DNA from 3 places in the Curtobacterium sp. MCSS17_015 genome. Region 1 is predicted to be linked to each of the others. Evidence: predicted binding sites of a transcription regulator. Region 1 holds the regulator's gene; each other region holds the start of a gene.
The links. Region 1 encodes HrcA, which represses chaperone genes, less so after heat shock. Its sites were predicted from a motif close to TTNGCACTCGNNNNNNNCGAGTGCNAA; they were not measured.

Region 1 (4,201 bases):
ACGGGGTGGTGCTCCATGCCGTCCATGATGACGGACAATGGACTCCATGCCGAGTGCTCTCCCGATCGCCGATCCCGCTCCGTCGGACGGGCTGGTCGCACCGGCACCCGGAGCGGGCGAGGTCCCGTTCGGCGTCTACGTGCACGTGCCCTTCTGCCGGGTGCGCTGCGGCTACTGCGACTTCAACACGTACACGGCGTCCGAGCTCCGCGGGGTGCGCCGTGACGACTACGCCGGCCATGCCCTGCGTGAGATCGCGTTCGCCGACCGGGTGCTCGAGCGCTCCGGGGTCCCGCGACGCCCGGTCTCGACGGTGTTCTTCGGTGGCGGCACCCCGACGATGCTGCCGGCGTCCGACCTGGCGATGATCCTGCGGGCGATCGACGACACGTGGGGAATCGTCCCCGGGGCCGAGGTCACGACCGAGGCGAACCCGGACTCCGTCGACGCCGACTCGATCGCCACCCTGCAGCGGGCCGGCTTCACGCGGATGAGCTACGGCATGCAGTCCGCGGTCCCGCACGTGCTCGCGACCCTCGACCGCACGCACGACCCCGAGCGGGTGCCGGTCGTCGTCGACCTCGCGAAGCAGCAGGGTCTCGACGTCAGCCTCGACCTCATCTACTCGACGCCGGGGGAGTCCCTGGACGACTGGCGCACCTCGCTCGACGCCGCGATCGCGTGCGCGCCGGACCACGTCTCGGCGTACTCGCTCATCGTCGAGGACGGGACCGCGATGGGCCGCGCCGTCTCGCGGGGGGAACTCCCCGCACCGGACGACGACCTGGCCGCGGACATGTACGAGCTCGCCGACCGGGTGCTCGGCGACGCCGGCTACGACTGGTACGAGGTCTCGAACTGGGCGCGCGGCCCACAGCACGCCAGCCGGCACAACCTGTCCTACTGGAAGGGTCACGACTGGTGGGGCATCGGCCCCGGTGCGCACTCCGCGGTCGCCGGGACGCGCTGGTGGAACGTCAAGCACCCGGCCGCGTACGCAAACCGGGTGCTGCAGGACGAGTCGCCAGCCGCCGGTCGCGAGACGCTGGACGACGAGACGCGGTACGTGGAGCGCGTGCTCCTGGCCGCTCGCGTGCGAGGCGAGTTGCGCATCGACGAGCTCCGCCAGGAGGCCCGGAGCCGCGTCGCCGGGCTCATCGCGCGCGGTCTCGTGGACGGACGGGCCGCCCTCGGCGGCTCCCTGGAGCTGACGGTCCAGGGCCGCCTGCTGGCGGACGCCGTCGTGCGCGACCTGCTCGACGAGCCGGCCGACGACGTCAGGGCTTGAAGAACTCGATCGAGAGCGGGTACTTGTAGAACTGGCCCTGGTTCGCGGCGATGGCGGCCATGATGCCGAACACGATCGACACGATCGCGACGGCCGCGATGACGAGGAACCCGATGCCGAGCACGGACGTCAGGCCGCCGGCGAAGTAGGCGATGGCCATCGTGATGTGGAAGTTCAGTGCCACCCGGGTGTGCTCGCGGACGAACTGTCCGCGGTCCCGCAGGACGAGGTAGGCGACGAGCGGGACCAGGAGGTTGAAGAAGATGCCGCCGACGTGCGTCAGGGTCGCCCAGAGGCGCTGGTCCTCGGGGGTCATCGGCTGCGGCGGCTGGTAGCCGTTCGGGTACTGCTGGCCGGGCTGCTGCCACCCGCCGTACTGCGACCCGCCGGCCGGGCCCGGGTACCCGCCGCCGGCCTGCTGAGCGCCCGGGTACTGCCCGGGGTACTGCTGTCCGTCGGGCTTGCCGCCGGCGCGGTCGTCGCGGTGCTGCTCGGGGCCGCCGGGCTCCTGTCCGTAGCTCATGCCCGCAGCGTACCGAGGCTGCTGTGCAGAAGTCCCGTGCCGTCGGTGGTCGGGCGTAAGATCAGCACTCGACCAGTGAGAGTGCCAGCACGAGCGGAAGGGGAACCGATGGTCAGCGAACGCAGCCTCGAGGTCCTCAAGGCCATCGTGCGTGACTACGTCGCCTCGCGGGAGCCGGTCGGGTCGAAGACCATCGTCGAGCGTCACGCCTTCGGGGTGAGTGCGGCCACGATCCGCAACGACATGGCGCAGCTCGAGGACGAGCAGCTCATCATCGCTCCGCACACCTCCTCCGGTCGGGTCCCGACCGACAAGGGCTACCGGGTGTTCGTCGACCACCTCGCGGCCGCGCGCCCGCTCTCCGGTGCCCAGCGCCAGGCGATCGAGACCTTCCTCGGCGCCTCGAACGACCTCGACGACGTCCTCACCCGCACGGTCCGGCTGTTGAGCCAGCTGACGAACCAGGTCGCGCTCGTGCAGTACCCGACCATGGGGCACGCGCGCGTCCAGCACGTCGAACTCGTCCGGCTGGCCGACACCCGGCTGATGGTCGTCCTCATCACCGACACCGCCAGGGTCGAGCAGCGCGTCATCGAGACCGACGTCGCCGTCGGTGAATCCGCGCTGGCCGAGGTCCGTTCCGTCGTGAACGGCGCCACGGTCGGACTGCCGCTGCAGGACGCCCCGCAGGCGCTCCGGGCGATCCCGGGTCAGCTGCGCCCCGAGGTCCAGCCGCTCGCCGGCGTGGTCGTCGCGAGCCTCGTCGAGCAGGTCGCGGCGAACCGACAGGACCGCCTGCTGATGGCCGGAGCGGCCAACCTCGCCAAGAGCGAGCAGGACTTCTCCGGCGGCCTCTTCCCGGTGCTCGAGGCGATCGAGGAACAGGTCACCCTGCTCCGGTTGTTCGGCGAGATGCAGGTCGACGACATCGCGGTCGCCGCCAGCATCGGTGCCGAGAACGCCGAGTACGGTCTCGACGCCACGAGCATCGTCGCGGGCGGCTACCTGGCCGCCCGCGGTGAGATCGCCCGGCTGGGCGTCCTCGGCCCGACCAGGATGGACTACGGCACGAACATGGCCGCGGTCCGTGCGGTCGCCCGCTACCTGTCCCGGCTGCTCGGCGAGAACTGATCGCCCGGCGCGCTTCCCACCCCGTCCACCCACGCACCCCCTGAGGAACACTTGGCAGACCACTACGACGTCCTCGGCGTCCCGCGCGACGCCTCCGATGCCGACATCAAGAAGGCGTACCGGCGGCTCGCCCGTGAACTCCACCCGGACGTGAACCCGAGCCCCGACGCCGCGGAGCGTTTCAAGGACGTCACGCACGCGTACGACGTGCTGAGCGACCCGGAGCAGCGCCGCCGCTTCGACGCCGGCGGCCAGGACGGCCCGTTCGGCGGTGGCGGAGCCGCCGGCTTCAGCGACATCTTCGACGCCTTCTTCGGCGGCGGGGGCGGCGGCGGTGGCCGGGGGACCGGCCCGCGCAGTCGCGCCGAGCGCGGTCAGGACGCCCTGCTGCGGCTCGAGGTCGACCTCGACGAGGTCGTCTTCGGCACGCACAAGGACCTCGAGGTCGACACCGCCGTGCTCTGCGAGACGTGTGGCGGCTCCTGCTGTGCACCCGGCACGAGCCCGCAGACCTGCGACATCTGCGGCGGATCCGGACACATCCAGCGCCAGGTCCGTTCGCTGCTCGGCAACGTCGTCACGAGCGCCCCGTGCGGGACCTGCCGCGGCTACGGCACCGTCATCCCGAACCCCTGCCCGACGTGCCAGGGTCAGGGCCGGGTCCGCGCCCGCCGCACGGTCCCGGTGGACGTGCCCGCCGGGGTCGACTCCGGGCTCCGCCTGCAGATGCCCGGCCAGGGCGAGGTCGGTCCGGCCGGTGGTCCCGCGGGCGACCTGTACCTCGAGGTCCGGGTCCGCCACCACGACGTGTTCAGCCGCGACGGCGACGACCTGCTCGCCACGCTCGAGGTCCCGATGACCGACGCGATCCTCGGCGCCACGACGACCATCGACGGCCTCGACGGTCCGGTGGAACTCGAACTCCGACCGGGCGTGCAGAGCGCTGACGTCCTCGTCATCAAGGACCGCGGCGTCACGAAGCTGCGGGGCTCGGGTCGCGGCGACCTGAAGGTCGGCGTGCAGGTGGTCACCCCGACGAAGCTCTCCCACAAGGAGCGCCAGCTCGTCGAGCAGCTCGCGAAGACGCACAAGGCCGGTTCGCCGCAGCTGTCCCGCTTCCAGCAGGGCATGTTCGGCAAGCTCCGCGACCGGTTCTTCAACTTCTGATGGCCTCGCTCTACCTCGTCGGCGCGCTCGACGACGTCACGGTGGGCGGCACGGTGTCGCTCGACGGCGCCGAGGGTCGCCACGCCGTGACG
Region 2 (4,201 bases), 1.6 Mb from region 1:
AGTCCGTCGAGCGTCGCCAGATCCGCAGGACCGAGGAAGTAGTCGCCGAGCACGACGAGGTCCTCGAGGCTCGACGACCCGGCACACTCGTACCACGAGCGCGCCGGCGCACTGAGCCGGAACCCGTTCCGGTACCGCACGTCGACGGTCGGGTCCCGGACGCGATGTGGGACGACGTGCGGGCGTCGCATGACCGGAGCGACTCCGACGGACGTGACGTGGACCGCCTCGCCTCCGAAGTGGCCTGACACCGGCGCTCCCCAGAACAGTGCCGCAGTGCCATGGCTGAAGAACTGGTCGTCGCGGAGCACCAGTGCGAGCGCCTCGACCCTGGACACACCGAGGCCGGAGGGAGCGCGGACCCCGTGGATGGGCGCTTCCAGGTCCGTCCGACTGAGCCGTGTGCGGGTCGCGCCAGCGGCCACCGCGTCCCGCACGCGGAACGGACCGTCGTCGGGCACGGGAAGTTCGGCTGGTCTGCTCATGGCCGTGAGCCTCGTCGACGAGGACCGGCGTGGACACGACGTGGATCGCGCTTGTGGAGACGGAGGCGAGCCGGGCCTCCTGTGCGACGGAGTGAACGCGACGGAATCCTCCGGCGCCTGCGCGACACCGCCGGTTCCACGACGTGCCGTCTGCGTTCGTCGCGGTTCCGCAATTCTGCGATCCCGGCGCGCGAGATGCGCGAATTACGGAACCTCGGAGGCCCCCCCCACGCGGAGGCCCCCGCACGCGGAAGGGCCCCCGCACGCGCAGCGTGCGAGGGCCCTTGCCAGCAGGACGGACTAGAAGTCCATGCCACCCGTCGGGTCGCCGGCCGGCATGGCCGGGGTCTTCTCCGGCTTGTCGGCGACGACGGCCTCGGTCGTGAGGAACAGACCGGCGATCGACGCGGCGTTCTGCAGCGCCGAGCGCGTGACCTTGGCCGGGTCGATGATGCCCGCGGCGATGAGGTCGACGTACTCACCCGTCGCAGCGTTGAGGCCGTGGCCGGCCTCGAGCTCGCGGACACGAGCGGCGACGACACCCGGCTCGAGACCGGCGTTCAGCGCGATCTGCTTGAGCGGCGCGTCGATGGCGACACGGACGATGTTCGCACCCGTGGCCTCGTCACCCTCGAGCGAGAGACCGTCGAGCGCGACCTTGCCGGCCTGGATGAGGGCGACGCCACCACCGGCGACGATGCCCTCTTCGACGGCTGCCTTCGCGTTGCGGACGGCGTCCTCGATGCGGTGCTTGCGCTCCTTGAGCTCGACCTCGGTCGCGGCACCCGCCTTGATGACGGCAACGCCACCGGCGAGCTTGGCGAGGCGCTCCTGGAGCTTCTCGCGGTCGTAGTCGGAGTCGGTCGCCTCGATCTCGGCGCGGATCTGACGGACGCGGCCGGCGATCTGCTCGGCGTCGCCGGCACCCTCGACGATCGTGGTCTCGTCCTTGGTGATGACGACCTTGCGGGCACGACCGAGGAGGTCGAGCGTCGCGTTCTCGAGCTTGAGGCCGACCTCTTCCGAGATGACCTGGCCGCCGGTGAGGATCGCGATGTCCTGGAGCATGGCCTTGCGGCGGTCGCCGAAGCCCGGGGCCTTGACGGCGACGGACTTGAAGATGCCGCGGATCTTGTTCACGACGAGCGTGGCCAGGGCCTCGCCGTCGACGTCCTCGGCGATGATCAGGAGCTGCTTGCCCGCCTGGATCACCTTGTCGACGACCGGCAGGAGGTCCTTGATGTTCGAGATCTTCGAGTTGACGATCAGGATGTACGCGTCCTCGAAGACGGCTTCCTGGCGCTCGGGGTCGGTCACGAAGTACTGCGACAGGTAGCCCTTGTCGAAGCGCATGCCCTCGGTGAGCTCGAGCTCGGTGCCGAAGGTGTTCGACTCCTCGACGGTGACGACACCTTCCTTGCCGACCTTGTCGATGGCCTCGGCGATGAGTGCGCCGATGGTCGGGTCAGCGGCCGAGATCGACGCGGTGGCAGCGATCTGGTCCTTGGTCTCGATCTCCTTCGCGTCGGCGAGGAGCTGGTCGGAGACGGCGGCGACGGCCTTCTCGATGCCGCGCTTGAGCGACACGGGGTCGGCACCGGCGGCGACGTTGCGGAGGCCTTCACGGACGAGGGCCTGGGCGAGGACGGTCGCGGTGGTCGTGCCGTCACCGGCGACGTCGTCGGTCTTCTTGGCGACCTCCTTGACGAGCTCCGCACCGATCTTCTCGTACGGGTCGTCGAGCTCGATCTCCTTGGCGATGGAGACACCGTCGTTCGTGATCGTGGGGGCGCCCCACTTCTTCTCGAGGACGACGTTGCGGCCGCGCGGGCCGAGCGTCACCTTCACGGCGTCGGCCAGCTGGTTGAGGCCGCGCTCGAGGCCGCGTCGGGCCTCTTCGTTGAAAGCAATGATCTTTGCCATGTGAGTTCTTCGTCCCTCCCGGACGTCGTCATCGGGGTCGTTCTGGCACTCAGCCTGGCCGAGTGCCAAGCCCGATTCTGGCACTCGCCACCCGAGAGTGCAACACAGTCGGGAGGCTCTGCCCCAGTCCACAGGTCCGCTCGGTACCCGGTCCCCGTGACGACGAACGCGCCGCCCCGGACGGGACGGCGCGTTCGCGAGCGGTTCTGGGCGACTAGGCGGGACGGACCGACTCGGCCTGCGGGCCCTTCGACCCGGTGCCGACGTCGAACGTCACTGCCTGGCCCTCTTCGAGGACCTTGTAGCCGCTCATGTCGATGGCCGAGTAGTGCACGAACACGTCCTGGCCCCCTCCATCCACGGTGATGAAGCCGAAGCCCTTCTCGGCGTTGAACCACTTCACGGTTCCGTTGGCCATGTTCCTTGCTCCCTGCGGTACTGCTGTTGCGAACGACGGCACCATCGCACGTGGCGTCCGTCGGGTCCGAGCGCGTGTCGACTCACCCGGTTTCACGCCGGACGGGTCTCGGGGAGAGGCGTCGTCGCGATCGCGGGGTGACCAATGGTGACTCTGACCGAACCTCGCTGTTTCGGCAAGGGGTGTGACACGCATTTCACGCAGTGAACCCCGATCCGCAACGTGTCGGAAACACGACGAGCGTGTGCGACGCCTTCGGACCGTGCGGTCAGCCCGTGTAGTCGGACCCGAGCACCACGGAGACGTCGGCGTTCGGGAACGCCGAGGACTGCTGTACGGCACTCACCCCGAGGGACTGCGCGACGCCCTGCGCGACGGCCGCCTGCGACTCCTGCTGGTAGTACACGATCGTCTGCGTCGCCCCGGTCGTCCCGGCGTCCCCGGTCGAGGTCACGGTCCACCCGGCGCCGCCGAGTTCCGTCGACGCGTTCGCGGCGAGGCCCGCCGTCGAGGTCCCGTTCAGCACGACGAGCGTTGTCGCGCCCTGGTCGGCGGCGGTCGCGCCCGCTGCGGCGGAGGGCGACTGCGTCGCCCCGTCTCCCGCGCCGGAGTCCGTCCCGGGGGAGGCACTGGCCGACGGCGACGCGGACGCGGAGGGCGTCGACCCCCCGCTGCCCTCCGTGAACTGCACGCTGCCGTTGAGCAGTGCGAGCACGAGCACCCCGATGCCGACGAGGACGCCGGTCGCGAGCGCCGCCCACGCGAAGACGACCCACCCGCCACCTCGTCGCGCGGCACCGCGGTGCGCGCCGACCCGGGGGCCGTCCGGGACCTCGTCGAACCGGTCTCGCTCGAATCTCGTCATCGTTCCTCTTCACGTCCTTCGTGGTCGGCCGGGGGCGCGACGAAGCTGCGGGCAGCGCGTGCGCTCGTCCGGGCCCGGCGGAGCCGCTGCAGTCGGGTGACGAGCTGCGGGTCGTACGCGAGGGCTGCCGGTGAGTCGATCACGCGGTTGAGCACCTGGTAGTACCGCGCTGGCGACATGTCGAACTCGACCCGGATCTCCGCTTCCTTCGTCCGGTCGTGCCGTGCCCGCACGAGCTCGAAGGCGAGCACGTGCTTGGCGAGCTCGGTGAGCTCGTCGGCGGGGAGGGCGGGCACAGCGTGGTCCGATCGCGAACGGGTTGCAGGTCTCGCACATCGTAGGGGCGGACGGCAGGTCGACCCTGGCACGGTGCTGGACTGTCGCGGAACCCGCTCAGCGCACGGCCCGCGCACCCTGGTTCAGGGGAACCACCGGACGCGCGTGCCGAAGGCGTCCGACACCGCGAGCGCCCGGCCGTCGAGTGACAGGGTCGCGAAGGCATGCGGGTCC
Region 3 (4,201 bases), 1.6 Mb from region 1:
GCGCAGCCCGCGGCCGGGCGGTGGCGGACGGCAGGCTGATGGCGGGGGGCCGAGACGCCGGTGTCAGCGGGAGACGCCGCGAAGCGACCGAGACGCCGCCGATGGTGGCGGCGTCGCGCCATGGGAGCGGCGTCGCGCGCAGACGGGCGTGTCTCGCGCGCGTGGGGCGTCGAGGGGACCGCGACGCCGCACGCAGACGGGTGCGTCTCGCCCACACCCGGCGGGCACCGGCCGGGAGGCCCGCTCCGCCCCCGTCAGCTCAGGCCGGCTCGGGGACGACGTCACGTCGCGCACCTCGCCGCGCTGCGGTGAACGAGTCCACCGTGAGCACCACGAGCGCCAGCCAGACGATCCCGAATCCCACCCACCGCGAGGCCGACATCGGCTCGTGCTGGACGAGCACGCCCACGAGCAGCTGCATGACCGGTGCGAGGTACTGCGTCAACCCGAGCGTCGACAGGCTCACGCGCCGCGCCGAGGACGCGAAGAGCAGCAGCGGCACCGCCGTCGCCGGCCCGGTCAGCACCGTGACGAGGGCGTGCGGCCAGCCCTCGCTCGTGAAGGTCACCCCACCGCCGAGCCCGGTGACCCCGAGCACCACGAGGGTGCCGACGGCGAGGGGCAGCAGCCACACCGTCTCGATCGTCAGCCCGCTGAGGGCGTCGACCGTGCCCCCGACGCGCTTCTTCACCAGGCCGTACGAGCCGAACGAGAACGCCAGCACGAGCGCGATCCACGGCATCTGCCCGTAGCCGACCGCGATGACGACGACGGCCAGGACGCTGATCCCCACCGCGGTCCACTGCAGCGGACGCAGGCGTTCGCGGAGGACCAGGACGCCGAGGGCGATCGTGACGAGCGGGTTGATGAAGTACCCGAGGGCCGCCTCGACCGTGTGGCCCGTCGTCGTCGCGAGCACGTACACGGTCCAGTTCACCAGGATGAGCCCGGCAGCGACCCCCATCACGCCCATCACCCGGGGCTGCACGAGCAGGGACCGGGTACGGAGCCACGACCGGGTCGCCAGGATCGCCACGGCGCAGAACACCAGGCCGAAGACGATGCGCCACGACACGATCTCGAACGCGGCGGCGGGGGCCATGGCCGCGAAGAGCAACGGCATGAGCCCCCAGAGCCCGTACGCCACGAGCGCCTGCACCACACCGACGGACGCCTCGCTCCGCGCTGGGCGCTGGGGAATCGGTTCACTCACGGAACCATCCTAGGAAGGCGGGCCGACGGACGCGCCCGAACCCGGGCCTCCCGGCGGTCTGCGGTGATCCCGGAACGACGAACGCCCCGCCGGCCAGGCCGACGGGGCGTTCGTGGAGCGGGTGTCAGTGCTCGATGACCGCGAGGACGTCGCGGGCCGAGAGGACGAGGAGGTCCTCACCGGAGTACTTGACCTCGGTGCCGCCGTACTTGGAGTAGATGACCTTGTCGCCGACGGCGACGTCGAGCGGCACGCGGTTGCCGTTGTCGTCGATGCGGCCCGGGCCCACGGCGACGACCTCGCCCTCCTGGGGCTTCTCCTTCGCGGTGTCCGGGATGACCAGACCCGACGCGGTGGTCTGCTCCGCCTCGACCTGGCGGATGACGATGCGATCTTCGAGCGGCTTGATGCTGACGGCCACGGTGACCTCTTCTTTCTCGGTACGTGTTCGGTACTGACGAAAACCGGGTTGGCACTTCCCTCGGGAGAGTGCCAACCCCAACTGTAGGACGTCACTGGCACTCGGTCAATCCGAGTGCCAGCGCGCCGCGCACTGCCCCACCTGGGAGGATCGGGGCATGGACGCCGCCGAACTGACCCAGCTGCTGACCCCGGCGGGGATGGACCTGCTCGACCGTACGCCGTCCGTCTCGGACGGCGGCGAGATCGTCCGGGTGGTCTCACGTCTGCGGGCCGAGGGCCACGACCCGGCGCTCGTCGCGGCGGTCCTCACCCAGGCGAAGCTCCGGCAGAAGGCCCGCGGCAAGTTCGGTGACTTCGCCGCGCGCATGCTCTTCACCGCCGCCGGGCTCGAGCAGGCGACCCGACTGCAGGTCGCCGCGCAGCACGCCGGGCGGTTCGCCGCCGCCGGCCTGACCCGTGTCGCCGACCTCGGCTGCGGGATCGGCGGGGACGCGCTCGCGATGGCGGCGCTCGACCTCGACGTCACCGCCGTCGACCGGGACGAGGTGACGGCTGCCGTCGCGACGCACAACCTCGCGCCGTGGCCGAACGCCCGCGTCGAGCTCGGCGACGCCGCTACGTTCGACATCACCTCCGTGGACGGGGTCTGGATGGACCCGGCCCGCCGGACCAGCGGGCACTCGGACACTCGACGACTCGCCGACCCGGACGACTGGTCGCCCTCGCTCGACACGGTGTTCGCGGCGGCGACGACCACCCCGACCGGCGTCAAGCTCGGCCCGGGCATCGACCGCGACCTGATCCCCGACACCGCTGAGGCGCAGTGGACGTCGGTCGACCGGGAGGTCGTCGAACTCGCCCTGTGGTTCGGCCCGCTCGCCCGTCCGGGCGTCCGGCGCGCGGCGACCGTCATCGGCACCCACGGCATCGCCGAACTGACGGGGGCCGCCGACGCCGAGGACGTCGAGGTCGGGTCGCTCGGGGCGTACCTCTACGAGCCCGACGGGGCCGTCATCCGCGCCCGGTTGATCGGGGACCTGGCGCGGTCGATCGACGGGCGCATGCTCTCCGAGGGCATCGCCTACGTGACGAGCGACCGGGCGGTCGTGACGCCGTTCGCGCAGGGGTTCCGCGTCCTCGACACGATGCCGCTCGACGTGAAGCGCCTCGCCGCCCGGCTGGCGGCCGACGACATCGGCACGGTCGAGATCAAGAAGCGCGGCGTCGACGTGGACCCGGCCGAGTTCCGCAAGCGCCTGCGCCTGCGGGGCCGCGGTCGCGTCACGCTCGTGCTCACCAGACTGGAGGGTCGCCACACGGCCGTCCTGTGCGAGCGGCTGGACGACGTGACCGGCTGAGACGACGAACGGGCACCGCCGTCCTGGCGGTGCCCGTTCGTCGAGGCGGAACCGCCCCGGTGCTGCCGGTCAGGCGATGAGCGCGCTGGCGCCGGAGGTGTCGTACCCGTCGTAGCCGTCGTAGCCGTAGCCGCCCGACCCCGGGTTCTGTGAGGCGAACACGACGAACGAGATGAACAGGATGACGCCGAGCAGGGAGATCGCCGTCAGGATCCAGCCGCCGATGACACCGGCCAGCGCGAGACCGCGGCCCTGCTCCCCGGTCTGTCGGATGCGACCGAGGGCGATGTGGCCCATGATCGCGCCGGCCGGGCTGGTGAGGACCGTGAGTGGTCCGAAGACGAGTCCACCGAAGGCGAAGACGATCGACAGGATCGCGAGGGCGCTCGTCCTGCGCGGCTGTCCGTAGGGGTTCTGGCTCGTGGCGGCGTACGGGTTGTACGCGGCTGCGCCCTGTTGGCCGTACTGCTGCTGGCTGTACTGCTGCTGGTTCGAGGAGGGCTTCTGCGACCCGTACTGGCCCTGCTGGGCGTAGGCCCCGGGCTGCGGGTACGCGCTCTGCCCGGACTGCCGCCCGTACGGGTCCTGCGAGCCCCACGAGGTCGGTGTCCCGTACTGACCCGACTGCCCGGAGGTCGCCTGCGAGCCGTACTGACCGGCGGCACCGTACTGCCCCGCCGACCCGTACTGGCCGGGCGTCGCGTACGGGCTCTGCTGTCCGGGCGAGGAGGCCCCACCGCTGCGGTCCCCCACGGGGTCCGTGACGCCCTGCGCCGCCGAACCCTGCCCAGAGGACGCGAACGGGTCGCGCGTCACCGGCTCGTGCGCACGGTCCGGATCGGCAGGCGTCGCAGCCGACGCCTGACCCGACGTCTGGTCGGACACCTGGTCCGGCGTCTCGTCCGGCGTCGATCGGTCGTTCTGGTCGGACACGTTGCACCCCTCCCGGCGACCGGGCGGCCACCGGCACCGATCCTCCCACACGGCTCCCGGGACCGTTCAGGAGCGGGACCGGGCGGGGTCGTGCCCGGTCAGACCTGGACGGTCGTCACCGGCAGGGTCGAGTCGGCCGCGATGCCGAGGTCGCTCGGGGCGTGCCCCTCGGCGACGAGCCGGGCCCCGACCGCCGCGATCATCGCCCCGTTGTCGGTGCAGAGGTCGAACGGCGGGATCCGCAACGCCACCCCGGCTGCCGCGCATCGCTCCT

Region 2: groL (chaperonin GroEL) is a predicted target of HrcA. The motif match lies at 2,451-2,477, and genes of this name have one in related genera.
Region 3: groES (co-chaperone GroES) is a predicted target of HrcA. The motif match lies at 1,729-1,755, and genes of this name have one in related genera.

What each region holds. Positions count from the first base shown of each region.
Region 1 covers NZ_CP126256.1:1,317,601-1,321,801, forward strand. The annotation lists gene DEJ18_RS06150 (HAD family hydrolase) at 1-38, opposite strand, end outside; gene hemW (radical SAM family heme chaperone HemW) at 47-1,288, shown strand; gene DEJ18_RS06160 (DUF4870 domain-containing protein) at 1,278-1,811, opposite strand; gene hrcA (heat-inducible transcriptional repressor HrcA) at 1,920-2,942, shown strand; gene dnaJ (molecular chaperone DnaJ) at 2,994-4,109, shown strand; gene DEJ18_RS06175 (16S rRNA (uracil(1498)-N(3))-methyltransferase) at 4,109-4,201, shown strand, end outside.
Region 2 covers NZ_CP126256.1:2,891,292-2,895,492, forward strand. The annotation lists gene DEJ18_RS13855 (putative endonuclease domain-containing protein) at 1-485, opposite strand, end outside; gene groL (chaperonin GroEL) at 786-2,408, opposite strand; gene DEJ18_RS13865 (cold-shock protein) at 2,623-2,826, opposite strand; gene DEJ18_RS13870 (LytR C-terminal domain-containing protein) at 3,095-3,691, opposite strand; gene DEJ18_RS13875 (DUF3263 domain-containing protein) at 3,688-3,987, opposite strand; gene DEJ18_RS13880 (DUF2332 family protein) at 4,111-4,201, opposite strand, start outside.
Region 3 covers NZ_CP126256.1:3,035,299-3,039,499, forward strand. The annotation lists gene rarD (EamA family transporter RarD) at 260-1,213, opposite strand; gene groES (co-chaperone GroES) at 1,338-1,634, opposite strand; gene DEJ18_RS14485 (class I SAM-dependent methyltransferase) at 1,792-2,994, shown strand; gene DEJ18_RS14490 (DUF4190 domain-containing protein) at 3,064-3,927, opposite strand; gene tsaD (tRNA (adenosine(37)-N6)-threonylcarbamoyltransferase complex transferase subunit TsaD) at 4,026-4,201, opposite strand, start outside.